Regions from separate parts of the Peptoniphilus sp. HMSC062D09 genome, predicted to be linked through region 2. Evidence: riboswitches for the same ligand, from Rfam matches in the RefSeq annotation. Region 2 holds a riboswitch; the other holds the start of a gene.

Region 1 (16,085 bases), on a different contig from region 2:
CCAAGATTTCCAATTTTTCTCCTGAGGAGGATAAAGGAAATGAAAAGGGCAATTGTCGTGGCAATGGAAACTGATGCTGCTAGTCCATTTGTGCCATAGTGTCTTGCCACCAAAAGGTTTAAGCCAACATTTATGGCTACATTTGTCACCCCAACATAGAAGGGCGTCTTTGTGTCTTCAATGGAGTAATAAATTCTATTTAATACATTTATTACTGAAATTGAAATCAGTGATAGGGAGTAGCACCTTAAAGTCGATGTTGCTGCAATGCCGTCAGCCATGGTAAAGGAACCACGGACAAAGGCAATTTCTATTAGTGGTCTCGCCAATATTATTAAGCCAACTGTTGCTGGCACTGTTATAAATAGGACTGTCTTTATTGATGCGTTCATAACTTTTTTGCCAAGCTTCATGTCACCTGAACCCAAAGTTTTTGTCAGGATTGGAAAGACTATGGCTGTTATGGCTGTTATGAAGATCCCAATTATCATGGTGTTTAATTTATTTGAGTAATATAAAATTGAGGCTGCGCCTTCGCCCATGGTAGATGCCAATCGCCTGTTGACAATTATATTTATGTCATTGACTGATACTGACACGAAGACTGGAAGGGCAAGGACTATTGCATCTCGCACATACTCGTCTTTGAAGTCTGCCACAAGCCTTGGTCTGTAACCAATTTTCATTGCATTTGGTAGCAAAAATAAAAATTGTGCCAATATCCCAAGGACAGAGGCAATTGTTAGTCCCATTATGCCAACATGACGAGAAAATAATGCAAGATAAATTATATAAGTTAAGTTAAGTGGAATGGCAATGGCACCAGCTGCTGCGAACTTGCCGCCATGTTGAAGATAGCCTTCCATTACTCCAACCCAGGATGAAAATAAGACTACGGGCATGCCCACTTGTATTAGTTTTATTACTATTGCATAAGTTTCGGGATTTTTTGTGGAAACTGTTAGAAGTGCAATTTGTCTAGGAAAAATAATTCCAAGGGCAATTAGGACAAAGGACACTAAGCTTGCAATGAAGAGTAAATTATTTGTGAAATAATTTTTTCTATCCTTGCCATGTTCCATTTCAGCCTTTTGCACTGAGGGTATATAAGTTGTTGCTATTGCCTGTGTCACAAAGGCAGATATAGTTGCCGTTGCACCCTGAGCAAGGGAGAAGGCATCCATTTCGATTCCTGCGCCAAAGACATAAGCAGTAAGTGATTCTCTAAAGAAACCAAAAACTTTTCCTATTAATGAAAATATAATTATGGCTAGAGTGGACTTTGCAATTCTTGAGCCTGCGCTACTTTTATTTTCCATTTAAAATCTCCTTTATAAGTCTTATAAAATTATAATTTGTTTAAAATTTTATGTCAAGTAAAGGGGATTTCAAGTATTTTAAAGAAAATTAATTATGTGTTATCATTGCTTATATAAAATATTATTTGTCATGAAATTAGGAGGATAAATGAAAAATAAACATTTGATAAAAAAAGTTCTGCCCTATTTTTATAAATATAGATTTACACTTTTCTTAGACTTATTTTGCGCAGGACTCACTACGGCAAGTGAAATGATTTTGCCACTGCTTCTTCGTGCGCTCACTAATCGGGCTGTGGAAGACTTAGCATCAATAACCATAGACTTTGTCCTAAGGCTTTCACTAATTTACTTAGTGATTAAGACAATAGAGGTCATTGCCCAATATTTTATGACCAGCATTGGTCACATAATGGGTGCGAAGATTGAGACGGACATGAGAAGAGACCTCTACGCCCACCTACAAGGTCTATCTGATACCTTTTACAATGAGACCAAGGTTGGCGTCATCATGTCAAGGATTACCAACGACCTCTTTGACATAACGGAGTTTGCCCACCACTGTCCCGAAGAATATTTTATTGGCGCCATAAAAATTCTCATCTCACTAATTATTCTTCTCAAGATAAATGTAAAGATGACACTTCTTATTTATCTTATGATTCCACTGATGATTTATTTTTCTGGTCACTACAGAAATAAAATGCGAAGGGCACAAAAGGATCAAAGGGTCCACATTGGTCACCTAAATTCTTCCATTGAAGACTCCCTTCTTGGCATAAAGGTTGTAAAGTCCTTTGCCAATGAAGATGTGGAAAGGGAAAAATTCACTGAGGAGAACAACAAATTTCTTGGAATTAAAAAGAGATACTACAGGTCCATGGCGGGCTTTAACACAATTAACAGGATCTTCGATGGACTCATGTATTTGATTTTAATTGCAAGTGGAGGCTACTTCCTCATGAAGGGAGAAATTGGTCCAGAAGATTTAATTGTCTATGTAATGTTTATCCAGTCCCTTCTTGCAACTGTGAGACGAATCATTGAATTTACTGAACAGTTCCAAAAGGGAATGACGGGCATTGAAAGATTTGCAGAAATTATGGCTATAGAGCCTGACATAAAGGACAAGGAAGATGCCCTTGAGATAAAAAATGTCAGGGGAGAGATTTACTTTAAGAATGTAGATTTTTCCTATGGCAAGGGCGAGGGCAAGGTCTTAAATAATTTTTCTGTGGACATAACGCCAGGCGAGAAGCTTGCCATAGTAGGTCCAAGTGGTGCAGGCAAGACCACTATTTGCAATCTCATTCCAAGGTTTTACGATGTGGATGCTGGGTCTGTCACAGTTGATGGCATTGATGTCAGGGACATAAAAATAAAGTCCTTGAGAGAAAACATCGGCATAGTGCAACAGGATGTCTATTTATTTTCTGGCACAGTAAAGGACAATATTGGCTATGGCAAAAGTACTGCCAGTGACAGAGAAATTATTGAGGCTGCAAAGCTTGCCGGTGCCTATGAATTTATTAAGAGCCTACCTAATGGCTTTGACACCTATGTTGGCGAGAGAGGTGTAAAATTATCTGGAGGACAAAAACAGAGAATTTCCATTGCCCGAGTCTTCTTAAAAAATCCGCCAATTTTAATTTTAGACGAAGCAACTTCTGCCCTTGACAACAAAAGTGAAATTGTAGTTCAAGATTCCATAGAAAAGCTTTCAAAGGGTAGGACCACTATTACCATAGCCCACAGACTTACAACAGTACAAAATGCAGACTTAATCCTTGTAATGACAAGAGATGGCATTGTGGAGAGAGGAAGTCACCAAGAGCTAATGGAAAAGAGGGGATACTATTACAACCTCTATACCAAGGGCGGCAGGTTAGAATAATTTAACTGTTTTCGGGTATCATCTTTATAAGTATTGAATTTAGCGAGGTGTATTATGCAAGAATATATAGAAATTATTAAAAAGAGAAGGTCTTACTACAATTTGTCAGAAGATGTGGATTTATCCAATGAAGAGATAAAATATTTAATTGAAGATGTTCTAAACATTACTCCTTCACACATGAATTCACAAACTACTAGAGTCCTCTTGCTTTTTGACGACAAGTCCAAGGACTTTTGGAAGAGGGTAAATGAAACTTTTGACAATAAAATTAAGGAAGAAAAATTCCATGGCTTTTATCACGCCAAGGGAACTGCCCTAATTTTTATTGACAAAGATGAAATTAAGGCTCAGGAAAAAGACATACCTTCCTACAAAGAACATTTTGAAACTTGGGGTCATCATTCAGCTGCCATGGTCCAGCTAAATATTTGGCAGGCTCTAAGAGATGAGGAGATTGGTGCAAGCAACCAACACTACAATCCTGTCATTGACTCTTGGGTAAAGGAACTTTATGAAATTCCTGACTCCTGGGAACTTATAGCAGAGATGCCTTTTGGCAAAATCCAGGAAGAACCAGAAGAAAAGGACAAAAAGCCAATCCATGAAATTTTAAGAGTAATTGAATAAAGATAAGCATAAAAAGTAGGCGAGAGTCTACTTTTTTCTTTTACTTGACCTTGTAATAAAAAATTCTAATGACTATAATAAAAGTATCAGGGGAGCTTTTGCTGAGATTAGGTTATCCTTAAACCCTTTGGACCAGGACAGGTAATGCTGTCTTGGGAAAAGTTTGTCTCCCTGTGGAGACTTTTTTTATGCAAAAATTTATTTTGTAAATTTATTGGAGGAGGTTATTATGAAGATTTCAGTAGCTATACAAATCCTTCCTACAACTAAAGAAGGCACAACAGAATCTGTTGTTGAAGTTGTAGACAAGGTAATTGAATATATTAAAAGTGAAAAGGTAAATTATGTTGTTACGCCCTTTGAAACAGTTATAGAATTAGATGACTTTGACAAAGCCTTTGAAATTCTAAAAAACTGCGTCAAGATGGCAGGAGAAATTTCAGAACAAGTTGCTTGTTATTCCAAGACTTTTTATTCTGAAAAGGGGATTTTGACTATAGATGAAAAAACCGGCAAGTATCAAGGATAATATCTCAGCAGCTTCTTTGATAATAATCATTGTAGCTATTTGGCATTTTGTAACCACAAGGGGAATAGTGGGGCCCTATTTACTGCCCAAGCCCTTTGATGTTATAAAGGCCTTTGTGACAGATTTTTCTACAATTTCGTCACACCTTGGCACAACACTTACAGAGGCTTTTTTGGGCCTATTTGTTGGCGTCAGCCTTGGCTTTATTGCTGCCCTACTAATGGATTTGTCAGATATTATTTACTCTGCACTTTATCCAATTTTAGTTTTGACACAAACTGTGCCAACAGTTGCCATTGCACCCCTACTGGTTCTATGGATGGGCTATGGAATTGCGCCAAAGATTGCCCTTATTGTAATTGTCACTTTTTTTCCAGTTGCAGTGTCGCTTCTTGAGGCCTTTAAAGAGGTGGACCAAGATAAGGTAAAATTATTAAAGGCCATGGGTGCTGGCAAGGCAGAAATTTATAGGTACATTAAACTGCCTGAGAGCCTGGGGAATTTTTTCTCAGCCTTTAAAATTGCAGTTTCCTATTCCGTTGTAGGTGCAGTAATAGCTGAGTGGCTCGGTGGTTATAAGGGACTTGGAGTATATATGATTAGAGTTCAAAAAAATTACTCCTTTGACAAGATGTTTGCAGTTATATTTTTAATTTCGGCAATTTCTCTTATTTTGATGAAGTTAGTTAGCTTCTTACAAAAAAAGATGATGCCGTGGACGGAGGAAAAATGAAAAATTTAAAAAAATTATCAGTTTTATTATTGGCAGGCCTTATGCTTACAGCTTGTGGCAAAACTGAAAATAAAAAAGTTGAAGAAAAGAAGGATGTCCCAACAGAAAAAGTTAGCTTTTTACTTGATTGGGATCCCAATGTAAACCACGCAGGACTTTATGTGGCAATGGACAAGGGATTTTTTGCAGATGAAGGCATTGAAGTTGAAGTAAACCAACCACCAGCAAATGGAGCTGAAGCACTTGTTGCATCAGGCAAGGCTGACTTTGGAGTATCCTTCCAAGATACAATTGCACCAGCCTTTGCAAGTGATGAACCACTTCCAGTAACAGCTGTTGCTGCAATAATAAACCACAACACATCAGGTATTTTTTCTGCCAAGGACAAAAATATTGAAAGACCAAAGGACATGGAAGGACACAAGCACTCAACTTGGGGACTTCCAATTGAACAAGCAATTTTAAAGCAAGTTGTAGAAGATGACGGCGGAGATTTCTCTAAAGTCAACTTAGTTCCTGGCGATGTTACAAATAATATTGCAGCAATCCAAGGAAAGGACATTGACTCAGTTTGGATCTTCTATCCAGTTGATGGCGTTAGAGCTGAAATGGAAAACCTGCCAATTAATTATTTTGCTTTTAAAGACATCAACCCAATTTTTGACTACTACACACCAATTTTAATTGCCAATAACGACTTCTTAAAGAATAAGGAAGATGTGGCAAAGAGATTTATGCGTGCTTTTTCTAAGGGCTATGAATATGCAGCAGAAAATCCAAAGGAAGCAGCAGAAATTCTTGTTAAATTAAATCCAGAACTTGACAAAGACTACACAGTAAAGGCAATGGAATATATAGCTGACAAGTACAAAGACGATGCAAATTATTTTGGTGAAATAAATGCAGATAGATGGAATAATTTCTACGCTTGGCTATGGGAAAACAAATTAATTGACAAGGAAATTCCTAAGGATTTTGGCTTCACTAATGATTTTGTAAATCCTGAAAAATTAAAATGAGTGAAAAATTAGAAATTTTAAGAGTAGAGGATGTTGACAAGTCCTTTGGCGACAAGCTTGTCTTAAAAGACATAAACATTAAATTAAATAAGGGAGAGTTAGTTTCCCTTGTTGGAGTATCTGGCTCTGGAAAGACTACGCTATTTAACATAATAGCTGGTCTTTTAAAACCAGATAGGGGTAGAGTTTTTCTAAAGGGAGAAGATGTAACTGGCCTGGCAGGTAAAATTTCCTATATGCTGCAAAAGGACCTCCTCCTTCCCTACATGACAATCATCGACAATGTTTCTCTTCCCCTAGTTCTTCGTGGCGACAAGAAAAAAATTGCCCGAGAAAAAGTTCGCGGCTACTTTAAAGACTTTGGTCTTGAAGGGACAGAGGATAAGTATCCTTCACAGCTTTCTGGCGGCATGGCGCAAAGGGCAGCCCTTCTTAGGACCTATGTCTTTTCCAATGAAGTTGCACTACTTGATGAGCCCTTTTCTGCCCTTGATGCCATAACTAAGGCTTCCATTCACAAGTGGTATAAAAATATTATTAACGAGATGAAAATTTCTACGATTTTTATAACCCACGACATTGAAGAGGCAGTTAAGATTTCAGATAGAATATACATCATGGGGAAGAACCCAGGAACTATAATTGATGAAATCGAAATAAAAGAAGATTTTCAAGAAAATTTTTTCGAAGACAAAAAATTTATTGAATACAAAAAATACATTATTGAAAAACTTGATAAACTTATTTGAAACGAGGCATTGACCTCGTTTTTTTAAATAAAAATATTATCACAATCATTTTAAAACCCCTTTGATAATGTTTGCATATTATAGAAATTTTTATTATAATAAAGTTAAGTTATTGCAATTGTTTATTTAGAAAAAGGGGGAAAATTATGCAATATTTTGTAGATTTAAACAGCGACATTGGTGAATCCTTTGGCGCCTATAAATGGGCATGGATGCTGAAATAGTTAAGTATGTAACTAGCATCAACTGCGCTTGCGGTTATCACGCTGGCGATCCACTAATAATGGATGCAACTTGTAAGGCAGCTGCAGATAATGGCGTAGAAATTGGTGCTCACCCAGGCTATCCAGACCTAATGGGATTTGGCAGAAGAAAAATGGATATCAAACCAGAAGAAGCTAGAGCTTACATGCTTTATCAAGTTGGAGCACTTGCTGCTTTTGCAAAGGCTCACGGAAAGAAATTACAACACATGAAACTTCACGGAGCATTTTACAACACTGCTTGTAACGACGAAAAACTTGCTAATGCAGTTTTAGATGCAGTTGAAGAATACGATAGAGACTTAATCTTAATGGTACTTAGTGGATCTTACATTGCCAAAGAAGGCAAGAGAAGAGGACTAAGAGTTGCTCAAGAAGTTTTTGCTGACAGAGGATACAACGAAGATGGAACTCTAGTAAATAGATCACTTCCAGGTGCCTTCGTTAAGGATCCTAAAGATGCTATTCCAAGAGTTGTAAAGATGATTAAAGAAAATAAGGTTACAACTGCAGATGGCAAGGAAATTGACATTGTTGCTGATTCAATTTGCGTTCACGGTGACAACCCTGAAGCTCTTGAATTTGTAAAAAATATTAGAGAAGGACTAAAGGCAGAAGGCATTGAAATTAAACCTTTGTCTAGTTTCTTAAAATAAGGAGAAAAATATGGAAAAGAATAAAAATAATTTATCTGTTCTTTTAGGAGCAGCCTTTCTAATGGCAACATCTGCCATTGGACCTGGATTTATGACACAAACTGCTACCTTTACTACAAATATTGGGGCAGACTTTGCAGCAGTAATTTTAATTTCAATAATCTTTTCATACATAGCACAACTTAATGTGTGGAGAGTTATTGCAGTTTCTAAAATGAGAGGTCAAGATATTGCAAACAATGTACTACCTGGCCTTGGATATGTAATTGCCTTTTTGGTTGCTCTTGGCGGCTTGGCATTTAACATTGGTAATGTCGGCGGTGCTGGACTTGGACTTAATGTAATCTTTGGCGTTGATGTAAAAATCGGTGCAGCTATTGGTGGAGTAATTGGTATTATCCTTTTCTCATCTAAATCTGCATCTTCAATCATGGATAGAGTTACACAAGTTCTTGGTGCCATGATGATCATCCTAATTGCCTTTGTAGCAATTAAGACACAACCACCAGTTGGCGAAGCTGTAAAATCAGCAGTAGCTCCTGCAGGTGGATTTAATAGTATAGTTGCTCCAACACTTACACTAATTGGTGGAACTGTTGGTGGTTACATTATATTCTCAGGTGGACACAGACTTATTGATGCAGGAATCACTGGCGAAGAAAATCTTTCTCAAGTAACAAAATCAGCATCACTTGGTATTGGTGTTGCACTAATCGTTAGAGTTTTACTATTCCTAGCAATTCTAGGCGTTACAAAGATGACAAATGCACAAATTGATCCTGACAACATAGCAGCTTCTTCATTCCTAGCAGCTTCTGGCGTAATTGGATATAAGATTTTTGGTATTGTATTTGCAGCAGCAGCCTTCACTTCAGTAGTAGGTGCAGCTTACACTTCAGTATCCTTCCTAAAGACACTATTTAAATTCGTTGCTGACCACGAAAATATGGTTACAATTGCTTTTATAGTTATTTCAACTATTATGTTTATCTTTATTGGACAACCTCAAACTCTATTAATAGTAGTTGGAACATTAAATGGTTTCATTCTTCCTATAACTCTTGCAGTAATCCTACTTGCTTCTAAGAACAAGAAAATCGTTGGAGATTATGTTCACCCTAATCTTCTTTACATCTTAGGTTGGATAGTAGTTGCAGTTACTGCTTTCATGGGAGTTAAAACTGTAATAGGAAATGTTGGAAAACTATTTGGATAATTTAGGAGAATAAAATGTATGATAAAATAAAATTTCTAACAGCTGGTGATTCTGCTATTGTCATGGAATTTGGCGATACAATCGAAAAGGAAATCAATGCAAAGATTGCCGCAGTTGTTGAAAATTTAAAAAAGAAAAATATTGACGGAATTTTAGACATTTTGCCAACTTACAGGTCTATTTTAATCAATTACGATCCTGTAAAAATTTCTTATGGCGAAATGGTTGAAACCCTAAAGGGACTTAGCAAGTCTGACAAGGCTAATGAAAGTGACGAGGTTAGACTTATTGAAATTCCAACTCTTTATGGAAAAGAATATGGTCCAGACATTGATTTTGTTGCAGAAAACGCAAACCTAAGCGTTGATGAAGTAATAAAAATCCACTCTGGCACAGATTATTTAGTTTATATGATGGGCTTTATCCCAGGATTCACTTATCTTGGAGGACTTGACCCAAGGATTGCCACTCCAAGACTAAAGAGCCCAAGGCTAAAAATTGAGCCAGGTTCTGTTGGCATTGCAGGAAGTCAAACTGGAATGTATCCACTTGAATCACCTGGAGGATGGCAACTAATTGGAAGAACTCCACTTAAACTTTTCGATGATACTAAGGAGCCACCAGTATTTATTCAAGCAGGTGACTACATTAGATATGTCTCAATTAATAAAGAAGAATATGACAAAATAGAAAAAGAAGTGGAAAATGACACTTACAAAGTTTCCATAAAGAAAGTTAAGAGAGGTGATCTTCATGAGTAGTATCGATGTAATAAATGGTGGAATTCTTACAACAATCCAAGATTCTGGTAGATATGGCTATCAAGAATTAGGTATTCCTACATCAGGTGCCATGGATGATTACAACTTTAGACTTGCAAATATTTTAGTAGGAAATAAACTTGACGAAGCTGTACTTGAAATGACTTACTTTGGACCAACTTTAAAATTTAACGAAGAACTAACAATTGCAATAACAGGTTCTGATATGGCTCCAAAGATTAATGGACAAGCTGTTCCAATGTTTGAAACTATAAAGGTTAAAGCAGGGGACACTCTTCAATTTGGAAAAGTTGATGAAGGTATAAGGTCTTATTTGGCCTTTGGTGGTTCCATTGATGTGCCTGTAGTAAACGGCTCAAAGTCAACTCACATCAAGACAAAAATGGGCGGAATTAATGGTAGAGCCTTAAAACCTAAGGACGAGCTTAATATTATTAAGTCAAAGGAAAAAACTATGAGAAAGATTCCTGAAAAGTATCTTCCAAAGTTTTCACACTGCAATATTTTAAGAGTTGTCCTTGGACCTCAAGATGATTATTTCACAGAAAAGGGAATTCACGACTTATTTAGATCAGGTGGATACCAAGTTACTAAAGACTTTGACAGAATGGGAATAAGACTAAGAGGAACAGAAATTGAACACAAGGAAACAGCAGATATTATTTCTGATGGAACTAACTTTGGTTCAATCCAAGTGCCAGCAAATGGTCAACCTATTGTTCTTTTAGCAGACAGACAAACTACTGGAGGTTATACAAAAATTGGCAATGTAATTACGCCAGACCTTCACAAGCTTGCACAAATGACTTTCTTGGACAAGGTTCTTTTCCAAAAAGTTACTATTGAAGAAGCTCAAAAGTTAACTGTTGATTATAAAAATAAATTTGATGATATAAAGAAGGAGTCCATAATATGAAATTAAGTGAACTTGCAAAAATGCATCCAAGAGATGTTAGAGAACTCATAAGAAAGGGCGAAGTTGATCTTCCAACTTCAGGTATGAGTGAAGGATATTTGCAAGCTAACCTTGCTATCCTTCCAAAAAAATATGCCTATGACTTTTTACTTTTTGCACAAAGAAATCCAAAGCCATGTCCAATACTTGAAGTATTAGACGAAGGAAGTCCTCTTACAAAAATTATGGCTGATGGTGCCGACATTAGGACTGATGTGCCAAGGTATAGAATTTATAAAAATGGCGAATTTGTAGAAGAAGTTAAGGACTTAAAAGATGTATGGCAAGATGATTTTGTTACCTTTGTAATTGGCTGTTCCTTCTCCTTTGAAAAGGCAATGCTTGAAGCAGATGTACCTGTAAGACATATTGAAGATGAACACAATGTGCCAATGTATATTACAAATATTGCTACAGAGCCAGCAGGAATCTTCCACGGCAACACAGTTGTATCAATGAGACCAATCCCTTACAAGGACATTGTAAGAGCAACAACAGTTACAGCAAGATTCCCAGCAACTCACGGAGCGCCAATTCACATTGGAGACCCATCAGTTATAGGAATCAAGGACATTGACAAGCCAGACTTTGGCGAAAGAAGTGAAATAAAAGAAGGGGAAGTGCCAGTATTTTGGGCTTGTGGCGTAACACCTCAAGCAGTTGCCATGGCATCTAAACCAGAAATTATGATCACTCATGCGCCTGGTCACATGCTTATCTTAGATAAGAAAGATTCTTATGTATCAGTATTCTAAAAACTTTTAATACAAATTTTAAAAATCTGTCAGGGAAATGATGTGTACACATCAAAACTTGGCAGATTTTTTGTGTATTAAAAAACTATTTTGTTATATAATTAGATAAAGTAATAAATGAGGAGTGGTTTTATGAAAAAATTATTTAAAATATCTATTATTTTTCTAATTACATTTTTATTTTTATCAGCTTGTGGCAACAAATCTCTCTACTCTATGAAGACAGACACTTCAGATGAAAAGGGAGTGGAAAAAATAATAAATAAACTTGAGTGGAAGGAAAATAAATTGGGCGATCTTGAGCTTAAAGACAAGAGCCTTGAAATCAATCTGGAAAAGACTCCAAATTCTAGTAGAGATGAGAATACAAAAGAACTTTTTATAAATGGAGTTAATCTTTTAGTTTTAACTGATATCGATGAAGTGAATTACAATGGAGAAGACCTTGACTTTTCTGGCATTGATAAAGATTTTGCAAATGAAATTTTGACTATTAAGTATGACAAAAAGATTGAAGACTTGAGAAAAAGTGAAGAAGCATTTAATGAAGTTAATGAAAAATTAAAAAATGAAAAATTTGAAACTGGTGCTGTCCACTATGAGATGATGAAATAATTGATTAATTTTTTTTAGGGACGTCTTTTATGATATATTATTCTTAGATATTTTATAAAAGGATGATGGCATGGAAAATAAATATATAATAATTTTAAATCTCATAAATTTTATTCTTTACGGCATTGACAAGTACAAGGCTAAGCACGATTTGTGGAGGATTAGCGAAAAAACTCTTTTGACACTTTCAATCTTTGCAGGATTAGGAGGCTTTCTTGGAATGGAAATTTTCCATCACAAGACTCGCGAGAAGAAATTTTATCTTGCCAACCTCATTGGCATGGCTCTTACAATTTATTTAATAAAAAATTAAGGATGCAAAACTTGCATCCTATTTTAATGGTCAATTTCAGCTAAAATATCTCTATTGTCTAACATTTTTAAAATATTTTTTATGTCTAAAATTATTACATTTTCTCTTTTTAATTTTTCCTTAGTTTCCTTTTTCAAGAAAGAAGTGTTAATGAATAAGACTGGAGTTATGCCTTGGTACAAACCAGAAAATTTATTAACCAAAGATTTTACTTCAGATTCTGGCAAAACTTCAATATTATTGTATTTTTTTATTTCAAGTGCATATCTCTTCTTGCCTTTTTTAACATAAAAGTCAAAGGAAGCCTCATCTCTTGAATTTTTAAATCTCTCAACGCTGTAGCCTGTCCTCTCAAGGGATATTTGTGCAAGTTTTTCTGCTGTTATTTCTTTATCGAGACTTGAAAGTCCTCGCAAGAGATTTTGTGGGAAAATTTTAAAAATCCCTGTGCAAACTTCTCTGCCTTCTCCTGCAGTTTTATAGTCGAAACCAATTAACATGCCCTGGACTATTGTAAAGTGTCCATGAGCAAGGGAATTTCTTATGTGGCGAAGGAGGGAGTCAGTTTTTGATTCATTGTCGCCCTTGGTGAGAATTATTTTTTGTGAATGAGGACAAATTTTCTTTTCATAAAATTTTACAATGTCCCTATCTATGTAATCTAAGAAGGCAACATCCTTATTTTCTAAATTCATATAGGATTTTAGTATGCCAAAGACAAAATTTTCAAAACTAATAGAAGAAGTAAGTTCATTTTGTGGAGACTGAATTGAATTTATGTTGGGAACATACCAAAGGAGGTACTCCAAAGTTTTTGTCATCTCTTCTGTTAATTTAATAGGTTTATTTTCGTGATGAATTGAATAAGAAACTCTACTCTCGCACTCTTCAAATTCAAATCCAAATCTTTTTAAATTAGGAAGCATTGTCATCCTTCTTTCATTTTAATTATAAAAAAAGTATATCATAGATTCATTATTTTTATAATGTGATATAATTTGAATTGACATTTTAGTTAAAATTTTATTAAATAAAAATAATTGAAAATTTTATCGATATGGAGGACAAATGGAAAATTTTGAAAATAATTTTGAAAATATAGAAAAGAAAAAGAAATTTGTTCCAAGTATAGAGACTGAACTTAGAAGAAGACAAGTGTCTGTACCTGAAGTGACATATAGGGCAAGTGGAATAAACTTTATGGGCAAGAGAATAAAATCTCTCATGTTTACCAACGATATTCCCGTTATTGTCAACAACAATGCACAGGCAATTATGTCCGTCTATCCCTTTACGCCACAACTAAAAATAATATCAGCAATAATTGAAGTTGCATCAGTTCCTGTTTTTGTTGGAATTGGTGGTGGAACCACATCAGGATTAAGGTCAGTAAACATTGGGCTACAAGCAGAACTACTTGGAGCAGCAGGCGTTGTAGTAAATGCACCAATGTCAAATGAAAACATTGAACTAATTTCAAAGACCCTAGACATAGCAGTTATTGCAACAGTAATAACGAAGTATGATGACATAAAGGGCAAGGTAAATGCAGGAGCAAGAGTTTTAAATATTGCCGGTGGCAAAAATACAGCAGAACTAGTAAAATATACAAGAAAGATAGTAGGAAATGAATTTCCAATTATCGCAACAGGTGGTCACACAGATGAGCATATACTTGAGACAATAGAAGCAGGTGCAAATGCCATCACTTATACACCACAGTCAAGCTCCGAAATTTTTTCAGAAGTTATGGATAATTATAGATTTAACATGAAAGAAAAGGAGAAATAAAGGAGAAGAAATGGAATTTGGAATTTTATCAATAGTTCCTCCAATAGTTGCCATTGCCTTGGCACTAATAACTAAAGAAGTAATAACTTCACTATTAATTGGAATTTTATCTGGAGGACTTATCTACACTGGCGGAAATATTATTGCCGCCTTGGAAACAGTTTTTGATTTAATGGGAACTAAGCTAGGGGATAATGCCCTAATGCTAGTCTTTTTGACTATGCTTGGCTCTCTAGTAATGGTAATGAACATGGCAGGAGGATCCTTTGCCTATGGAAAGTGGGCAAGCAAAAAGATCAAGAGCAAAAAAATGGCTAAGCTTGCCACAGCTTTTCTTGGAATTTTAATCTTCATTGATGACTACTTCAACTGCCTAACAGTCGGCGCAGTTATGAAGCCAATTATTGACGAAAACAAAGTATCAAGGGCAAAACTTGCCCACATAATTGACTCCACTGCAGCGCCTGTATGTATTCTTGCACCAGTTTCATCTTGGGCAGCATCTGTAGTTGCAGTAATAGGAGATACTGGAGTAAAAAACCCAATGAGCGTCTTTCTTTCAACAATACCCATGAATGTCTACCCTATACTTACTCTTCTTTTAATCCTATATTTTTCAACAACAGATGTAGAAATGGGAGTAATGGAAAAGTATGAATTAAATGACACATCAAGAATAATTGAAAAAGAAGATGTGGGCTATGAATATTCAAAGAATGGAAGAGTTTATGATCTTGTAGTGCCAATTGTAGTATTAATTTTTGTCACAGTAATGATGATGCTAAAGACTGGAGGATTTTTCTCTGATGGAGTGGGAGCAGCAGCTGCCTTTGGCGATGCAAATGTAAACTTGTCCCTAGTAATAGGAGCCTTCTTTGCAATTGTCATTTCCTTTGTATTATATATTCCTAGAAAACTATTAAAGTTTGAAGAATTTATGAAGGGAATCGTAGAAGGAATGAAGACAATGGTATCTGCCATAGTAATTCTTTCCCTTGCATGGACTATTGGTGGCATAACAAGTGACGAATTTTTAAACACAGGATCCTACATTGCATCACTAATTTCTAACTCAACAATGCCAATGTGGCTTTTACCAGCAATAATTTTTGTGGTTGGAGCATTTTTGTCCTTCTCAACAGGAACAGCTTGGGGAACTTTTGGTATATTAATTCCAATAATGGTGCCAATCCTAATGCACACAGACCACATGCACTTCTTGACAGTTGTCCTTGCAGCAATTTTTTCTGGCTCAGTATTTGGAGATCACTGCTCACCAATTTCTGACACAACAATTTTGTCATCAGCAGGAGCAGGTTGTGACCACATAGCCCATGTGTCCAGTCAGCTTCCCTATGCAATTAGCGTAGGCTGTGCCTCAGCTCTTGCCTTCTTAATATCAGGCATAATAGGAAGGCCTGGACTTACACTTCCAATTGGAATAGTAATTCTTGCAGCAATTGTCTTTGTCCTAAAGAGAATGACAATAAATAAATATTTAAAAAATGAAAATTAATTTTTAAGGCTAACTTTTTAGTTAGTCTTTTTTTATAAAATTTTACAAAGATATAATTTTTGTCAAAAATTTGCCTTTAACTATTTAAAAAATTTGCAAAGTGGTATATATTTTAAAGAAGAAAGTAAGGGGTGCATTATGAGCTTTCAAATTGAAAAGAAAAATATTTTAGATTACGAAGTTGACGCAATAGTGAATGCAGCAAACGCTGAATTAAAAAGAGGCGGCGGAGTCTGCGGACAAATTTTTAAAGAAGCCAGTGACAAAGGCTTAGAAGAAGAATGTAATAAACTTGCACCAATAAATCCTGGCGAATCTGTTATTACAAAGGGTTATAATTTAAAATCAAA
Region 2 (16,085 bases):
ATTTAATCTAAAATTTTATTATTTAATAATACTTATCCAGTTTTCAAGAAGACTTTCTGCTCTTTCATATTGATGAGTGTGAGAGGCTTCAATTATTTCGTAATAAGCCCAGTGGCTCTTGTCTAAGTCCTTGTAAAGTCTAAGGTCAGCCATTACTTTAGCAAGGCCATCTTCATTTACCTTTCTGTCGAAAAGACTATTTAAAATTCTAGCAGTTTCTGCTCTTGTAATTGCATTGTCTGGTCTAAAGCTTCCGTCAGGATAACCAGCAATTCTCTTATTTCCAAAACTTTGATTTATTGCTGCTTCATACTTGTGTCCAGCAATGTCAGGGAAATTTGCCTTGGCATTATTTTTCTTGTCAAGGTGAGAAATTAACTGTGCAAGTTCTGCTCTTGTAATTTTTTCATCAGGTCTAAAAGCTTGACCCTTCTTTTCTTCTAAAATATTATTTTTGTAAGCAGCGTTGATGAAAGGTGCGTACCAAGCATTAGCCTTTACATCCTTAAAGATTTCTTCGCCTTCAGTTAAAGGATAAGCCTTTAGTCTTACAAGCATTGTTACAGCTTCAGCTCTAGTTACATTGCCATCAGCTCTTACAGTATTGTCAGGATAGCCGCTGATGTATTCAATGTGACTTTCAATTACCCTTTCTGTAACTTTTTTTACAGAGTCAGCTTGCGCAAAGACAGGTATAGTGTCAACATATTCGTGAATTTTTAATTCAGGGCTAGGTTCAGGTTTAGGTTCTGGCTTTGGTTCGGGTTTAGGTTCAGGCTTTGGTTCAGGTTGAGGTTCTGGACTTGGAGTTTTTTCCTGCCAAATTGCATAGAGAACTTGGTTGCTGGAAATTTTCATTTCTTCCCCAGCTTTATATGCATTGCCCTTTCCATCAGCTTGAGTGTTCCATTCCTTAAACTCAAATCCGTCCTTAGTAAGACCTGTTTCCTTTATTGTCTTTACTTTGTGATTGGCTGGTAGAATTTCATCATTTTCAGAAGTCAATTCTTCGCCATAAATTTTTTCTGCGGGACTTCCACCATTAGAATCATAAATAACTGTAACTAAAGGATTTACATAGTAAACATCATAGTTGTTTAAAAGGCTGTCAACTTTTTCGTAAGTCTTCATATCAGCTTTTATAGCACGAAGTTTTCCCATTAGAGAAGTTGTTTCAAATTTAAGGTCAGGGAAATCTTTGTAGTTAGTAGGTGGATTAAAGTATCCGTCACTTGCAAAGTTTTTGTCGAAAATAACATCATCTGCAATAGTTAAATTTTTATATTTTTCTTTTTCTGCAGGGTTTGCTTGTGAGAATAGTTCAGTGACAATTGCACCACCTCTTTTTGCAGAGTTTCCTACAAATTTAGAGCCTGCTATATTTACTATTCCCTCATCAGTAATATAAATTGCACCGCCATACTCAGACGCTTTATTGTTTGTAAACTCACAGCCCTTTAAGTTTACTGTATCTTCTCCCACAACAATTGCGCCACCATCTTTAGAAGCAACATTGTTTTCAAATTTGTCATTTTCTATAGTCAATTCTTTGCCTGACATGACACTTTCAACCATAAGAGTTGCGTAAGCCGTTGTCTTGCCATCTTTCATTCCATTGTTTTTATAGATATTATTTTTTATGGAAGGTGCTGAATCTTTTACGTGAAAAGCAGAAGAAAAACCTTCAGCAAAGTTTTCTTCAAAGGTGTTACCTTCTATAATTCCTTCCACTCCTGTTATATGCAAAGCACCGCCATCTTGCGCCCTATTTTTAATAAATGTATTACTTTTTATGGAAACATTCTTGCTATCATTTACAAAAAGCGCTCCGCCTTGTTTTACAGTGTTTTCATTTGTTGCACTGTTGTTTTTAAAGGTACAATTTTCTATTGCTGCATCATTTGCATCATTTGCATCATAAACATAAATTGCACCGCCATTACCGGAAACATTTCCGTCAAAAGTCGCATTTTTCACACTTACTTTATTTTTAGCAACTATAGCGCCGCCCCATTTGCCAGTACTTTTATTATTTTCAAAAGATCCACCATTTACTGTTAATTCAGAATTACTTGCAATTGATGAAATTGCTCCACCATTTGATGCTTCATTATCTTTAAAAGTTCCATCATTAACAGTTAACTTACCGTAGTTAATAATGGCTCCGCCATATTCCCTTGATGTGTTTTCACTAAATACTACACCCTCATTTATAGTAAGCTCATTTGAATTATATATAGCTCCGCCAGACTTTGCCTCATTTTTATTAAAGCTTGCTCCTGTTATGCTAGCTATTGCATTTTGACCGAGTCGAATAGCTCCTCCGTTTGTTTTTGCTTTATTATTTTCAAAAACTCCATCAGTAATATTTAATTTTCCGTAAGATGCAATAACTCCGCCTTCTTTAGAAGAGTTATCATTAAATATACCTCCGGATATATTTATAGTTCCGTAAGAAGCTATAACTCCACCGTATCTTGCGCAAGAATTTCCTGTAAATGTACCTCCCTTGATATTTATGGTTGTATCTTTAGAATTATCACCAATAACTCCGCCAATATTTTTGCCTGTGTTGTTTCTTAAAGTAACGCCATCTTCAATATTAAGTGTTGATTTACCAATCAGATAAATAGCTGGACCATCTGCAGATGGAACATCAATAAAGTTTTGTACAACAGTACCATTTCCCAATGTAAGTTCACCATTATCTGAAATAGATGTAAGCTCTCCATCATTATTACCATCTAAAATGACATTTTCTACACGCATGTTGCAATTGGAACTAACATAAAAACATATTCTTGTACCATTTCTTTTCAATGTATACTTTTGTCCTGGCGCTGATCTAAAGAGTATATTAACATGGCTTCTGTCATTCATACCTTCATTTTCTGGCACCTCATAGTCTTTATTCATAGTGACTATATATTCATTAGATAAATCTTGTTGTTTACAAGCGCCAATGGCATCAAACAAAGTATCGTATTCGCCAACAGGCTCTTCTGTAGCATTAGGATTATTTGCTTCTCTCTTCGTTACAGTAAATGTTTTTGCTTCAGCATAAGTATTTTCTACTGATAAAAAAATTGCAGATGAAAATACTAAGGCAAAGGCAAAAATTATTGCAAATATTTTCTTTTTCATAAATTCCTCCTTTTAATAAATTATTTTAAGAAAATAAAAAATACCCTCTCAATCAATAATATTAGTAATAAAGACAAAATGCAAGGTGATTTCAAGTTTTTTGAGGAGTTTTTAACTAAAAGGATAAGCTTTTCTTACTTTAATTGTTTTTTCTTATAATATATAATATCAGTAGGAATGAAATTTTTTTATATAGATTGTGCATATAGATTGTGAGGGAAGTATGAGGATTTATTTTACTAGGCATGGGGAAACTGAGTGGAACAGGGCTGGCATTATTCAAGGGCAAGATGATTCGCCACTTACTGAAGAGGGAATAGAGATGGGGAAAATTCTTCACGAAAAATGTAAGGACATTCACTTTGATGAAGTTTATTCATCTGATCTTGGTCGAGCCTATGACACTGCAAAATTAATTTGTCCTGACAGAAATATTATAAAGACTTCTCTTCTTCGCGAAATAGATGTGGGCTATTGGTCTGGCAAAAATATTAAGGATGTGAAAGAAGACGATAAGTGGCTCCACAAACTTTATTTTGAAAAGCCTCACTCCTATAACAGAATTGATGGAGAAAGTCTCTATGACCTCAGAAGGCGAGTTGAGAAATTTTTTGAGTATGCTGTCTATCCTGAGCTTGACGAAAATATTTTGATTGTAACTCACGGTGTCACTATTGTTGCCATGTTTTCTATTATGGAAAATGTGCCTATGGAAAATTTTTGGATAAACAGGGTAAGGCGTAATGGCGAGTTCAATATTTGTGATTATCATGATGGCAAGTTTAAGATTATTAAAAAGGCTCCACAAAATCCTGTGGATTCTATTTGAGGTGATTAGATGAAAAAGTATGATTTGATTATTATTGGTGCAGGGGCAGCTGGTTTGAGTGCTGCCATTTATGCTGGCAGGTCTCTTCTAAATACTCTTGTCATAGAGAAGTTTTCCTTTGGCGGAAGGGTTAACGACACGCCAAAAATTATCAACTACCCTGGCTTTAAGGAGATTGCTGGAAGAGACCTCATAAATGAGTTTAGAAAGCAAGCTGAAAATTTTACTACTAATGAGTTTATTTATGGCACTGTCTCTAAAATCGAAAAAGTTGATGATGGCTTTAAGCTTACTACTGCTAGGCGAAAGGAATTTTATTCTAAGGCAATTATTATTGCTACGGGAACCTATGCCAAGATGATAAATGTGCCTGGCGAAACGGAATTTGCTGGTCGTGGTGTATCCTACTGCTCAACTTGTGATGCAGATTATTTTAAGGACAAGGACATACATATTTTAGGTTCAGGGGACCTTGCTTTAGAGGAGGCTGATTATCTCTCCAATTTTGCCAACTCCATTAACATGATTATTATTCACGACGAGGGAAATTTTGATGGAAATGAACTTGAAGTTGAGAGGATAAAAAAGAATCCAAAAGTTTCTTACACTTGGCACTCAAAACTTCAGGGAATTTATGGTGGCGAAAGAGTAAACAGTCTTGATATTTTAGATCTTTCTGACAATACTAAGACTAGGGTCACTTCTGATGGGATTTTTATCTTTGCAGGCATGAGTCCCAACTCCGACTTTGTAAAAGACCTTGTGGAAGTAGATAGTTTTGGCTTTATAAAAACTGACGACTGCATGAGGACATCTGTGGAAGGAATTTTTGCTGCAGGAGACATAAGAGAGAAGCCCCTTAGGCAAATTGTCACAGCGGCAAATGATGGGGCAGTGGCAACAGTTTATGCAGAAAAGTTTATTAGAAATAGAGGTGTATAATGAGAGTCTATCCAAGGGGAACTGTAATCTATAGCAGAGAAAAGGCATACAATGGCATAAATTTAATTTCAACTGCCAAGGACGGAGCTCTTATAATAAAAATGGACGGCACAGAGCTCAAAAGGTATTCTGTAAACCCAATGCCTGCCAAGATGCTGCCCAATAAAAATATTATGAGCATTTCTTCTTTTAGGTCATCAGATTTTGGTGTCAGTGACGGTATTAAACTCATTGAGTTTGACAAGGAGGGCAGGGTTCAATTTGACTTCGACAAGTTTAAGTTTACAGAGGACAGGGGCTACAGGCCAAAATGGATGGCTAGGGCTCACTCTGACTTTCAAAGGGAGGGCAACTCTCTTGGCTATTATTATCCTGGTGAAAAAATTGTTGAGGGGGGCAAAACTCTCCTACTCGTTCACGATGCCATTAAGGACAGCAGAATTTCTGATAAGACTTTGCTTGATGATGTGATTTTAGAAGTGGACGAAGAGGGAAATATTGTTTGGAAATTTTCCTTTAGCGAGCACTTTGACCAGCTGGGATTTTCTGAAGAGGCGAAAAATGTTCTCTACAGAAATCCAAACCTGAGAATGACAGAGAGACCTCTGGGCAATTATTTAGATGTTACATCAATTTCTACAATTGGAGAGAACAAGTGGTATGACCAAGGAGATCCCCGCTTTCATCCAGACAACATTTTATTTACGGCGAGAGCTGCAAATATTATTGGCATCATTGACAAAAAGAGGTCGCGCATTTGCTACAAGCTGGGACCAAATTTTTCTGACTTCAAAAAGGTTGACCCTGTAGTAGGCTCTGCCTTTGCAAGTATTATTCCCAAGGGCTTAACTGGCGAGGGCAATCTTTTAATTTTTGACAATGGGGGAAGATGTGGCTACGGTTCGCCAACTCTTACTTCTCCATCGGGACTATTGCCTTTTGTGAGAAATTATTCAAGAATTCTTGAAATAAATCCAGTGACTCTATCTCTTAACTGGTCAGTGGATCCAAGGGATTTTGGTTTTTCCATTCCCATGAATGGCTACAAATTTTATTCGCCCTATGGTGGAAACCTTCAAAGACTTCCCAATGGCAACACCCTAATAACTCTTGCCACAGAAGGTCTTGTCCTAGAGATTACCCACTCCAAGGAAATAGTTTGGCAGTGGACCTGCCCTTACAGGACGACGACGGAAAATCTTTTGAAGAACAATATGATCTACAGAGTTTACAGGTATCCTTACGATTATCTGGGCGTAGATGAAAGTGAAAATGAAATTGAAGAGATTGAAGATGCATCCTACTACAAGCTAAAGGGGGCAGGCAGCTTTAAGTCTGTGGAAGTTACTAATGTAAATAAAAGTTCACTTAATAACGACATTGACCCACTTTCACAAGAATCTGAATCTGTAAAAGACCTTGAAGAAAATAAAAAGGTAATTAAGAGAAATGAATCTGTAATAAAATATGTGACAGAAAATTATTTTGACGAAACAATAAAATCTCAAAAGGCAGCTCTTGTCATCTTTGGTGCAGAGAGATGTTCTCACTGCGAGCCACTTATGGAAGTTATGCAAGTTCTTCTTGAAGAAGAGTTTAAGGAAGTCTCCTGCTACTACATGGATCTTGACAAAAATAAGGACTTTGCAGAAAAATACGAAATCTTTCAATTGCCGCGAGTTTCCTTCTACAAGGAGGGCGAAAAAGTTTACGAGTTCATTGGAGAAAAATCCTATGACGAAATTGCTGAATTAATTGAAAAATATATTTTAGGAATTTAGAAGCTGAAAGAAATTTCTTGAATTAAAAGAACTGAGGGCGACCTCAGTTTATTTTTTTGAATTATTTATTTGTATGCCAAGATAAGTTTACATAGCCTCTCTTATTTATCTTCGAATTAATTAAAAACCTATTTTTTACCATGCGAAGCATATACTTGTCGTCCTTGTAGGAGTCAGAGTAGGCAAGGGAATTTTCGTAGTCGATTTCATAGCCATCTCTCTCTAAAATTTCCTGGATATTTTTTACCTTGACGTCCTTCTTATTGTTGCCGCGACATAATTTATAGTCCTCGTCTAAGTCTGTTCCAATAATATAATCAAAAGGAAACAACTCGCCAACATAAATTAAATAATTTGTGGCAGAGGCTGAGCAGAGGATTTTTATGGTGTCCTCATCATAGGAAGAAAATTCATCTTCAAATTCACTGAAGAAAAATTTTGGATAGAGATAGTTTGTCACAAAGTCCTGGAGGTCATCTTCCGTCAAATATTTTATGACAGAGACCATTTGGTTTTTCATGATTTCAAAATCAGAATTCAGCTTTGATTTTATGTAAGCCACAGCTAATTTCCAAAGATTTTTAAAAATATTTATTTTTTTATTTTTGTAGGCATATTTATAAAGCTCAACTATGGACTCACAATTCACCACAGTTTTGTCAAAATCGTAGAGCGCAACTGTTCTTTTCAAAATCTCACCTCTCTAGAATTATATCAAATTGTCTTCTTTATAAAAAGCTCTTGTGATATACTAAAGTCGTGATATTTATGGGAATTATTATACATGTTGATATAGACGCTTTTTACGCATCAGTAGAAGAGCTTGACGATAGGAGCTTAATAGGAAAACCTCTGGTCGTAGGTGGCAGGTCCAATCATGGAGTTGTCACTACGGCTAATTATATTGCCAGAAATTATGGCATCCACTCTGCAATGCCCATGTATATGGCGAAAAATCTCTGCGACCACCTGATCATAAAGCCCATGAGAAGGGAAAGGTACCTAGAAAAGTCTCGTGAAGTTTTTGATGTCTTAAAGAAATATACAAATAAAATCGAAAAAGTTTCCATTGATGAGTCCTATTTAGACCTGACGGGACTTGGCTACCATGAAAGTATTGTCTATGATTTGCAAAGAGATGTCTATGATAAAACTGGTCTAAGCGTAAGTGTTGGCCTCAGCTATAACAAATTTTTGGCTAAGCTTTCAAGCGACTGGAATAAGCCCAGGGGAGTTATGATTATTAGAGAGTCTGATATGCCAGAGATTTTATTTCCCCTGGACATAAGAAAGGTTCACGGTATTGGCAGTAAGTCTGAGAAAAAACTTAGAAATATTGGCATAAATAAGGTTGAGGACCTTTACAACCTGTCCTATGATTTTTTGACAAGTATGTTCAAAAAAAGTGGCGAAGAAATTTATTACAGGATTAGGGGTATTGACAGGAGAGAAGTGACACCAAATGCTGTGAGAAAAAGTCTTGGCACAGAGTCCACCTTTGAAGCCACAAAAAATAAGGATGAGCTGATAAATCACTTAAGGGATTTTGCCAGGGAAGTGTCAGAAGATTTAATCGTAAAGGAAATTTCTGGCTACACCTTGACTTTAAAGATGAAAAATGAAAATTTTAAGCTTAAGACCAGGTCTAGGACCTATGACGCAGCAATTTATGAGGAAGAAGATATTTTTAATAAGAGCCTGGAAATTTTTGATGAGGCCTATGAGGGCGAAAGGCTAAGGCTTATTGGTATAACTGTTTCCAATTTAGTTGACTTAAACATAAGACAACTTTCGTTTTTTAATAGGGGGAGAAATGGAGAAAATTAATTTAAAAAAAATATTTGAAGAAGATGAATATGTAAAGAGGGCTAATATAAAATTTGATAGCCTTCATGGCGACAATATGGTTTTAAAGATGATACCAGAGAGAAATCAATTGAATACCTATGGAATTTTACATGGGGCAGAAATTTTTGCCTTAATGGATACTGCGGCAGGACTTTTGTCAATTTCAAAGGGGAGGAAAGCTGTTACTCTGGATTCTAGTGTTAATTTCATAAAAAGCATAGGAGAGGGAGAAGAAATCTATTCAAACACAAGAATAGTTCACATGGGAAAGAAAACAGAGGTAATTGAAGTTGAGGCAAAGAGCAAAGACAAGATAATTGCACGAGCCAGTTTTACATTTTTTATAGTTAATGAGATAGAAGTCCTTGGATTAGAATTCTTAGAAAAATAATTTAAAAATCGAAAAAATTTTTTTGACTTTCTATGTTAAAATATTTGAAGAAAAAGATAAAGGATTTTAATTACAGATGAGAAATTTTTGGGATTTAGATTATGGCGAGGTTGGATTTAATTTTTACGGAACTTATCACTTTGCCTGCCTATTTATTATTTTTATTTTTGCGATTTTTTTATATAAGCCCTGGAAAAAGAATAAAAAATTTAGAAAAATTCTTGCCATCCTGCCCATTAGCCTGGAAATTATTAGGCTCCTAGCAGTTTTAATTGACGGCCATTATGATAGCTCATACCTGCCTTTTCATCTTTGCTTAATTGGAGCCCAGTTTATGGCAGTGGATGCCTTCTATGACAGCAAGATTATAAAGTCATGTCTTTACTATTTATTTATGCCAGCTGCAATTTTAAGTCTCTTTACGCCAGGTTGGGACCAGGTAAATAAATATTCCTATGTGGCAATAATTTCTTGGATAATCCACGGCATCAATGCCTTTTATCCAATCTATCTTGTGATTTCAAGGCAGTACCTGCCAAGGCTAAGAGACCTTATCTATCCAGTAATTTTTATTATTGTAACTCTTCCTATAATAAAAGTTTTAAACAAAAAGCTAGAGGCAAATTATTATTTTATAGAGGAGCCCTATGAGGGATCCGCCCTTGCTACTATAAAAAATGTCTTTCCTAATTATATAGTTGGACTTTTTATAGTGACAGTATTTGTCATGGTCCTTACATTTTTTATTTACAAGTTAATAGTAAGTTTGCGAAAAAAATAAGACGAGGATTTTATGTTTCCTCGTCTTTTTTATATTATGGGACTTTTGCAAGAGCCCCTCTTTTACTTATCTGAAGCTATAGTATTATAAGTTAGGGCAACTAGGTCGCCACCAATAATATTTCCAATAGTTACAGGTATTAAATTTTTAAGAATTAATGCAAAAGTAAAATCTGAATTTAACATTTTTGCCAAGGCAAAGCAAGTCATATTTGCAACACTATGCTCAAAGCCAAGGCTTACAAAGGCAAGTATGCACCAAAAAATTAAAATTAATTTTGCTGAATCAGAAATTTTTCTTGAGCAAATTAAAACTGCAAGGCAGACTAAAATGTTACACATAATTCCCTTGAAAAGCAGTGGAAGGAAGTCAAAGCTAGTCTTTCCAGTGGCAAGTTTTAATAGGGCTTCATTATATTCAGGGGAAACGCCAGTCATTTTAAATAAAAATGAAATTAAAACTGAGCCCAAAATATTTCCAAGGTAGGAAAAAATTAAAATCTTTAAAAGGGTTCCAGTGTCAATTTTTTTATTAAGTCTTCCCACTGTTGTCACTAGAACATTTCCTGTGAAGAGTTCTCCACCTGCAAAGACCACAAATGATAGGGCAAGGGAGAAGACAAAGCCGTTAATAAATTTTACGGCAGGGATTGGAAGTGGAGAAAAGATGCTAGCTGATAGAGTCATTATGAGCATCCCCATTCCAATAAAAAATCCTGCAAGTATGGAAGCAACCATGTACTTAAAAAGAGATCCTTCAAGTAAATTTTTCTTCGTATTTGCAGAATTTGTAAGTCCAATTATTATATCCTTATACATAATACACCTCTTTTTTTATTCCACTAAACATTATACCAAAAAGAGGTGGTTTTTCAATTGGTGAAAGCATCTTTATCTTTGTCTAAGATAAATTTTTTTGAATCAAAGGCAGTAACTATTATTTGCACAAGGGGCATGAGGAGATTAAAGAACAAAAATGGAAGATAGTGAACAGTGGAAACTCCAAGGACTGATGTCATATAAGCACCACAAGTGTTCCAAGGGACCATAGCTGATGTAACTGTTCCACCTGACTCAAGTGTAGAGGACAAAAGTTTTGGATCCAAATTCCTATCTCTATATTCATTTTTAAACATTCTGCCAGGTACAACTATGGAGATGTACTGCTCAGGCATAGTTGCATTTGTGAAAAAGCAAGTTAAAATTGTGGCAGTGACAAGACCAACAGTGGACTGCACCTTGCCAAGGAATTTTTTTACTATGGCTTCAAGTATTCCAGTCTCTTCTGCAATTCCACCAAACATCATGGCGATAATAGTAAGAGAAATGGAAGACATCATGTTGTTAAGTCCGCCAGTAGTTAAAAGTTTATCCACTGACTCAAGACCAGTTTCAGACACAAAACCATTTAAGGCACAAGATAAGATGTCGCCAAAAGTTACTTTTTGATAAAGAGGTCCCAAGATGGCAGCGGCAATTATGCCAAGGCTAATGCCAGGCACTGCAGGAACTTTTTTTGCGATAGAAAGTATTACAATAAGTGGCGCAAGCAAAAGAACTGGAGAAATATTAAAATTATTTTTTAAGCCTTCGGTAATCATAGTTACGCTAGACAAGTCTGCAGAGCTTCCCCTGTACTTTAGTGATAAAAATCCAAAGATGAGTAGGGTCAATACATAGGTAATAATTGTTGGCTTAACCATTGCCTTGATGTGAGTGAAGACATCAGTGCCTGCCATTGCCGGTGCAAGGTTTGTTGTATCAGAAAGTGGGCTCATCTTGTCGCCAAAGTAGGCACCAGATAAAACTGCCCCTGCTGTTATAGGTGCAGGTATGCCAAGGCCACTTGCTATGCCCATGAGGGCTATACCCATAGTGCCAGCAGTGCCCCAACTTGTACCCGTAGCAAGAGAAGTTATTGAAGTGATTAAAACTGTTGCTACAAGAAAAATTGATGGCTTTAAAATCATAAGTCCGTAGTAGATCATAGTTGGCACAACGCCAGCCAAAATCCAAACGCCAATTAAAACTCCAATGATGGCGAGAATTATTATGGACTGCATGGCTTGTGAAATTCCCTTTATCATGGAGTTCTCAATAAATTTCCAGGAGTAGCCAATTTTTAGGGCGACAAGAGAAGCTATTAAGACCCCGATAAGCATGGGTATGTGGGGACTTTCTTCGTACTTAATAATACTTATAAACATAATTACAACTAGAGAGAGGAAGGTAAAGAGAGCTTCACCAAAATTTGCCTTTCTTATTTCTCTGTCGTATTTTTTTATATTTTTATTCATTTAACACCTCGTGAATAAATAGAAAAATTTAACATATTATATCATTAAAAGAATGATAATAAAAGTTTTAGTTAGCTGATAAAGATGTTATACTATAAGGGAATGGAGGAAGTTATGGAATTAAAAGATACAATTCGCGCAATAAAAGATTATCCAAAGGAAGGAGTCATCTTTAGAGACATCACCACTCTCTTAAAGGACAAGGATGCCTTCCAAAAAGCTGTAGACCAAATGGCAGAAAAAATAGATGTTGATGTAGACAAGATAATTGGCATTGAAGCAAGGGGATTTATTTTTGCTTCAGCCCTTGCCTATAAACTCGACAAGGGTTTTGTGCCAGTGAGAAAACCAGGCAAGCTTCCTTGGGATAAGGAAAGAGAATCCTATGAGCTTGAATATGGAGAAGACTCAATAGAAATTCACAAGGACGCCATAGAGCCGGGAGAAAAAGTTGTAATAGTTGACGATCTTCTTGCCACTGGCGGCACAGCCAAGGCTTGTGTAAATCTTGTAAATCAACTTAAAGGAGAAGTGTCTTCGGCGATCTTTTTAATTGAACTAGAAGATTTAAAGGGAAGAGAAGTTTTAAGTGGCACAAGGGTAGAATCAATTATAAAATATTAAGAAATAAAAATTTATTATCTCTATTAAAGAGACTTAAAATATTTTATGAATTAGTATTATATTTTTTCTTGTTTTAAAAGATTTGATATTATAAAATCAATAAATGAATAAATAAACTTATGGGAGCAATTTGCTGAGAGGAGTTAAGACTCGACCATCTTACCTGCTAGGATAATGCCTTGGCAGGGAAAAGTAAGATTACTCCTATAATTTTATAGGAGGTTTTTTTTATATGAAATATGCTACTCAAATGGAAGCAGCGAAACATGGTTTTGTCACAGAAGAGATGAAAATTGTGGCAGAAAAGGAAAATGTATCTTGTGAGTATCTCATGGAGAAAATGGCTTGTGGAGAAATTGTCATTCCAAAAAACAAAAATCACAAATCAATTTCACCTGAAGGCATTGGCACGGGGCTTAGGACCAAGATAAATGTAAACTTAGGAATTTCCAAGGACTTAAATGACATTGACATGGAAATGAAAAAAGTTGACATGGCACTAAAAATGGGTGCAGAAGCCATAATGGATTTATCAAATTATGGCAAGACTCAAGAATTTAGGAAAAAATTAATTGAAAAATCTACAGCCATGATAGGCACAGTGCCCATGTATGATGCAGTAGGATTTTTGGACAAGGGACTTTCTTACATAAAGGCAAAGGAATTTTTAGATGTAGTTAGAAATCATGCCGAAAATGGAGTGGACTTTGTGACAATTCACGCAGGTATAAATAGGGCAAATGCTGAAATATTTATGAGGAATAGGCGTGTAAATGAAATTGTATCTCGTGGTGGCTCTCTACTCTTTGGTTGGATGATGATGAATGACGCAGAAAATCCCTTTTACCAATACTATGATGAGCTCTTAGATATTTGCAGAGAATATGATGTTACTCTTTCTCTTGGAGATTCTCTGAGACCTGGTGGCATTCATGATGCCACAGACCCTGCACAAATTTCAGAACTTATTACACTTGGTGAGCTTACAAAGAGAGCTTGGGAGAAGGATGTGCAAGTAATTATTGAAGGACCTGGTCATGTGCCAATTGGTGACATTGAAATGAATGTCAAACTTCAAAAGAAACTTTGCCACAAGGCACCTTTCTATGTCTTGGGACCTCTTGTTACAGATGTGGCACCTGGTTATGACCATATTACATCGGCAATTGGCGGTGCAATTGCAGCAGCTCATGGTGCAGATTTCTTGTGTTATGTAACGCCTGCTGAACATTTGAGACTGCCAAATGTAGAAGATGTTCGCGAAGGAATTGTAGCTTGCAAAATTGCAGCTCATGCAGGTGACATTAATAAATTAAAGGACGCAAGAAATTGGGATTTAGAAATGAGCAAGAGACGCCAAAAAATTGACTGGGAAGGAATGTTTGAGCTTGCTCTTGACAAGGTTAAGCCAAGAGAGTACAGAGATTCATCCATGCCTGAAGAAGAAAATACCTGCACAATGTGCGGCTCAATGTGCTCTGCAAAAAATATGAATTTAATACTTGAAGGCAAAGATATTAAAATAGAAGCTTAATCTAAGTGAACTAATATTAAAATTTAAATAAATTTAGTTCAGTGTAAAAATTTAATAAAAAAAGGGGAGCTTGTTGACAGGCTGAGAGGAAATTGTTAATTTCGACCGTTACCTGATTTGGATAATGCCAACGTAGGGAATAGTTTTAGTTTTTATGTCAGCACTCTCTAGGAGGTAAATATGAAATCTAATACTAAGAAGTTAACTGTGGCAGCTCTTTTTGTTGCCATAGGCGTTGTTTTTTCCTTTGTAAACTTTCCAGTGGGACTTTCAAAGTGTTATCCAATTCAGCACATGGTAAATGTACTTTCTGCAGTAATATTGGGTCCTATCTATTCAGTCCTTGTTGCCTTTTGCATTTCACTTATTAGAAATTTATCAGGCACAGGTTCTTTAATGGCCTTTCCTGGTTCAATGGTTGGTGCCTTTTTAGCAGGCATTTTATATTACAAGACAAGAAAGCTTTCTCTTGCCTTTTTGGGTGAAGTTTTTGGCACAGGAGTTATAGGTGCCCTATTAGCCTATCCAGTTGCCAAGTTTATACTTGGAAAGGAAATGGCATTTTTTGGACTAATTATTCCTTTTTCTGTAAGTACCCTTGGCGGTTCAATAATTGCAATAATAATTATTTTGAGCCTTAAAAAGACAGCTCTTAATGATTATCTTAATTTAGAGGGAAATAAACATGGAAATTAAAAAGATTTTAAGCATAGCTGGGTCTGACTCTAGCGGTGGCGCAGGTATCCAAGCCGACTTAAAAACCATAACTTCATATAAGTTTTATGGCATGACTGCCATTACAGCAATAACTGCACAAAATACTATGGGCGTTCAGGCTTCCTCACCTATAAGTGAGGAAATGCTTAAGAGTCAGCTTTTGTCAATTTGCCAAGATATTATGCCCGATGCTGTAAAAATTGGCATGGTGGCAAGTCCAGGACAAGTAGAAGTTATATCAGAAGTAGCTGAAAAATATTTTAAGGATCTGCCCATAGTTTTAGACCCAGTAATTACATCAACTAGCGGCTTTACCCTTGTGCCTGATGAGACACTTGAGAAGATGAAGGAAATTTTATTTCAAAAGGCAACTTTAATCACCCCAAATCTTATTGAAGCTGGAATTATTTACGGCAAAAAAATTGAAAGCCTTGAAGAGATGAAGGAGGCAGCAGAATTTTTATATAACAAATATAAAGTAGCCTTTCTAATAAAGGGAGGTCACCTAAAAGACTCAAAGGATGATGTGCTTTGTGGAAGAGAGGGACTCTTTGTAATAGAGGGAAAAAACATAGACAACAAAAATACCCATGGTACAGGTTGCACACTATCCAGTGCCCTAGCTTGTGAACTTGCAAAGGGAAAAAGTCTTTATGATGCACTTGTAGCTGCAAAAAAATATTTAAGTGGTGCCATAGCTTATGGATTTGATATAGGAAGGGGCAGGGGACCCCTATATCACATGTATAATTTGAGTGATAAAAATGAAAATTAAGGCAAATTTAAATAATCTAAGGGATAAGGCTCCCTTAGTACATATTATTTCAAATAGTGTTACAAGAGCTAGACTTGCTGACCTTGTTTTATCTCTTGGGGCAAGCCCAATGATGGCAGAGTATTCCAAGGAAGTTGCTGAAATTACAAAAAAATCTTCTGCCCTCCTCTTGAATATGGGAATGTTAAATGAAGATAAAATTGAAGCAATTAAAATTTCTGCAAAAGTTGCAGAGGAAAATAATATTCCTCTGGTCTTTGACCCAGTTGGAGTTGCTTCTAGTAGCCTAAGAAGAGACTTGGCAAAAGACCTTATCAGTAATTTTAAATTTAATGTCATAAGAGGAAACTTTAATGAAATTAATTACTTGGCAAGGGGCAAGACCTTTACTGGCGTGGATTCAAAAGACGATAATTTATCTCG

The links. A riboswitch is a leader RNA that binds a small molecule or an ion and turns the genes downstream of it on or off. The one in region 2 is predicted to bind thiamine pyrophosphate.
Region 1: linked by a shared signal. The riboswitch ahead of HMPREF2801_RS03460 (thiamine-binding protein) and the one ahead of thiC (phosphomethylpyrimidine synthase ThiC) in region 2 are both predicted to bind thiamine pyrophosphate.

Annotation. Positions count from the first base shown of each region.
Region 1 covers NZ_KV804704.1:2,403-18,487, forward strand. Annotated here, with positions in the region: gene murJ (murein biosynthesis integral membrane protein MurJ) at 1-1,319, opposite strand, end outside; gene HMPREF2801_RS03450 (ABC transporter ATP-binding protein) at 1,468-3,213, shown strand; gene HMPREF2801_RS03455 (nitroreductase family protein) at 3,268-3,843, shown strand; TPP riboswitch at 3,922-4,018, shown strand; gene HMPREF2801_RS03460 (thiamine-binding protein) at 4,073-4,372, shown strand; gene HMPREF2801_RS03465 (ABC transporter permease) at 4,344-5,105, shown strand; gene HMPREF2801_RS03470 (ABC transporter substrate-binding protein) at 5,102-6,124, shown strand; gene HMPREF2801_RS03475 (ABC transporter ATP-binding protein) at 6,121-6,873, shown strand; partial or broken gene HMPREF2801_RS03480 (LamB/YcsF family protein) at 7,020-7,792, shown strand; gene HMPREF2801_RS03485 (NRAMP family divalent metal transporter) at 7,803-9,008, shown strand; gene pxpB (5-oxoprolinase subunit PxpB) at 9,023-9,769, shown strand; gene HMPREF2801_RS03495 (5-oxoprolinase subunit C family protein) at 9,762-10,706, shown strand; gene HMPREF2801_RS03500 (putative hydro-lyase) at 10,703-11,500, shown strand; gene HMPREF2801_RS03505 (hypothetical protein) at 11,633-12,115, shown strand; gene HMPREF2801_RS03510 (DUF1294 domain-containing protein) at 12,186-12,428, shown strand; gene HMPREF2801_RS03515 (restriction endonuclease) at 12,452-13,354, opposite strand; gene HMPREF2801_RS03520 (beta/alpha barrel domain-containing protein) at 13,497-14,219, shown strand; gene HMPREF2801_RS03525 (Na+/H+ antiporter NhaC family protein) at 14,230-15,735, shown strand; gene HMPREF2801_RS03530 (macro domain-containing protein) at 15,874-16,085, shown strand, end outside.
Region 2 covers NZ_KV804682.1:1,009-17,093, reverse strand. Annotated here, with positions in the region: gene HMPREF2801_RS08975 (S-layer homology domain-containing protein) at 19-3,144, opposite strand; gene HMPREF2801_RS00185 (histidine phosphatase family protein) at 3,368-3,973, shown strand; gene HMPREF2801_RS00180 (FAD-dependent oxidoreductase) at 3,983-4,915, shown strand; gene HMPREF2801_RS00175 (thioredoxin domain-containing protein) at 4,915-6,696, shown strand; gene HMPREF2801_RS00170 (HAD family hydrolase) at 6,758-7,387, opposite strand; gene HMPREF2801_RS00165 (DNA polymerase IV) at 7,465-8,523, shown strand; gene HMPREF2801_RS00160 (PaaI family thioesterase) at 8,510-8,935, shown strand; gene HMPREF2801_RS00155 (YwaF family protein) at 9,012-9,716, shown strand; gene HMPREF2801_RS00150 (formate/nitrite transporter family protein) at 9,779-10,534, opposite strand; gene nhaC (Na+/H+ antiporter NhaC) at 10,588-12,012, opposite strand; gene HMPREF2801_RS00140 (adenine phosphoribosyltransferase) at 12,127-12,636, shown strand; TPP riboswitch at 12,746-12,843, shown strand; gene thiC (phosphomethylpyrimidine synthase ThiC) at 12,869-14,170, shown strand; TPP riboswitch at 14,223-14,327, shown strand; gene thiW (energy coupling factor transporter S component ThiW) at 14,351-14,866, shown strand; gene thiD (bifunctional hydroxymethylpyrimidine kinase/phosphomethylpyrimidine kinase) at 14,856-15,662, shown strand; gene HMPREF2801_RS00120 (hydroxyethylthiazole kinase) at 15,652-16,085, shown strand, end outside.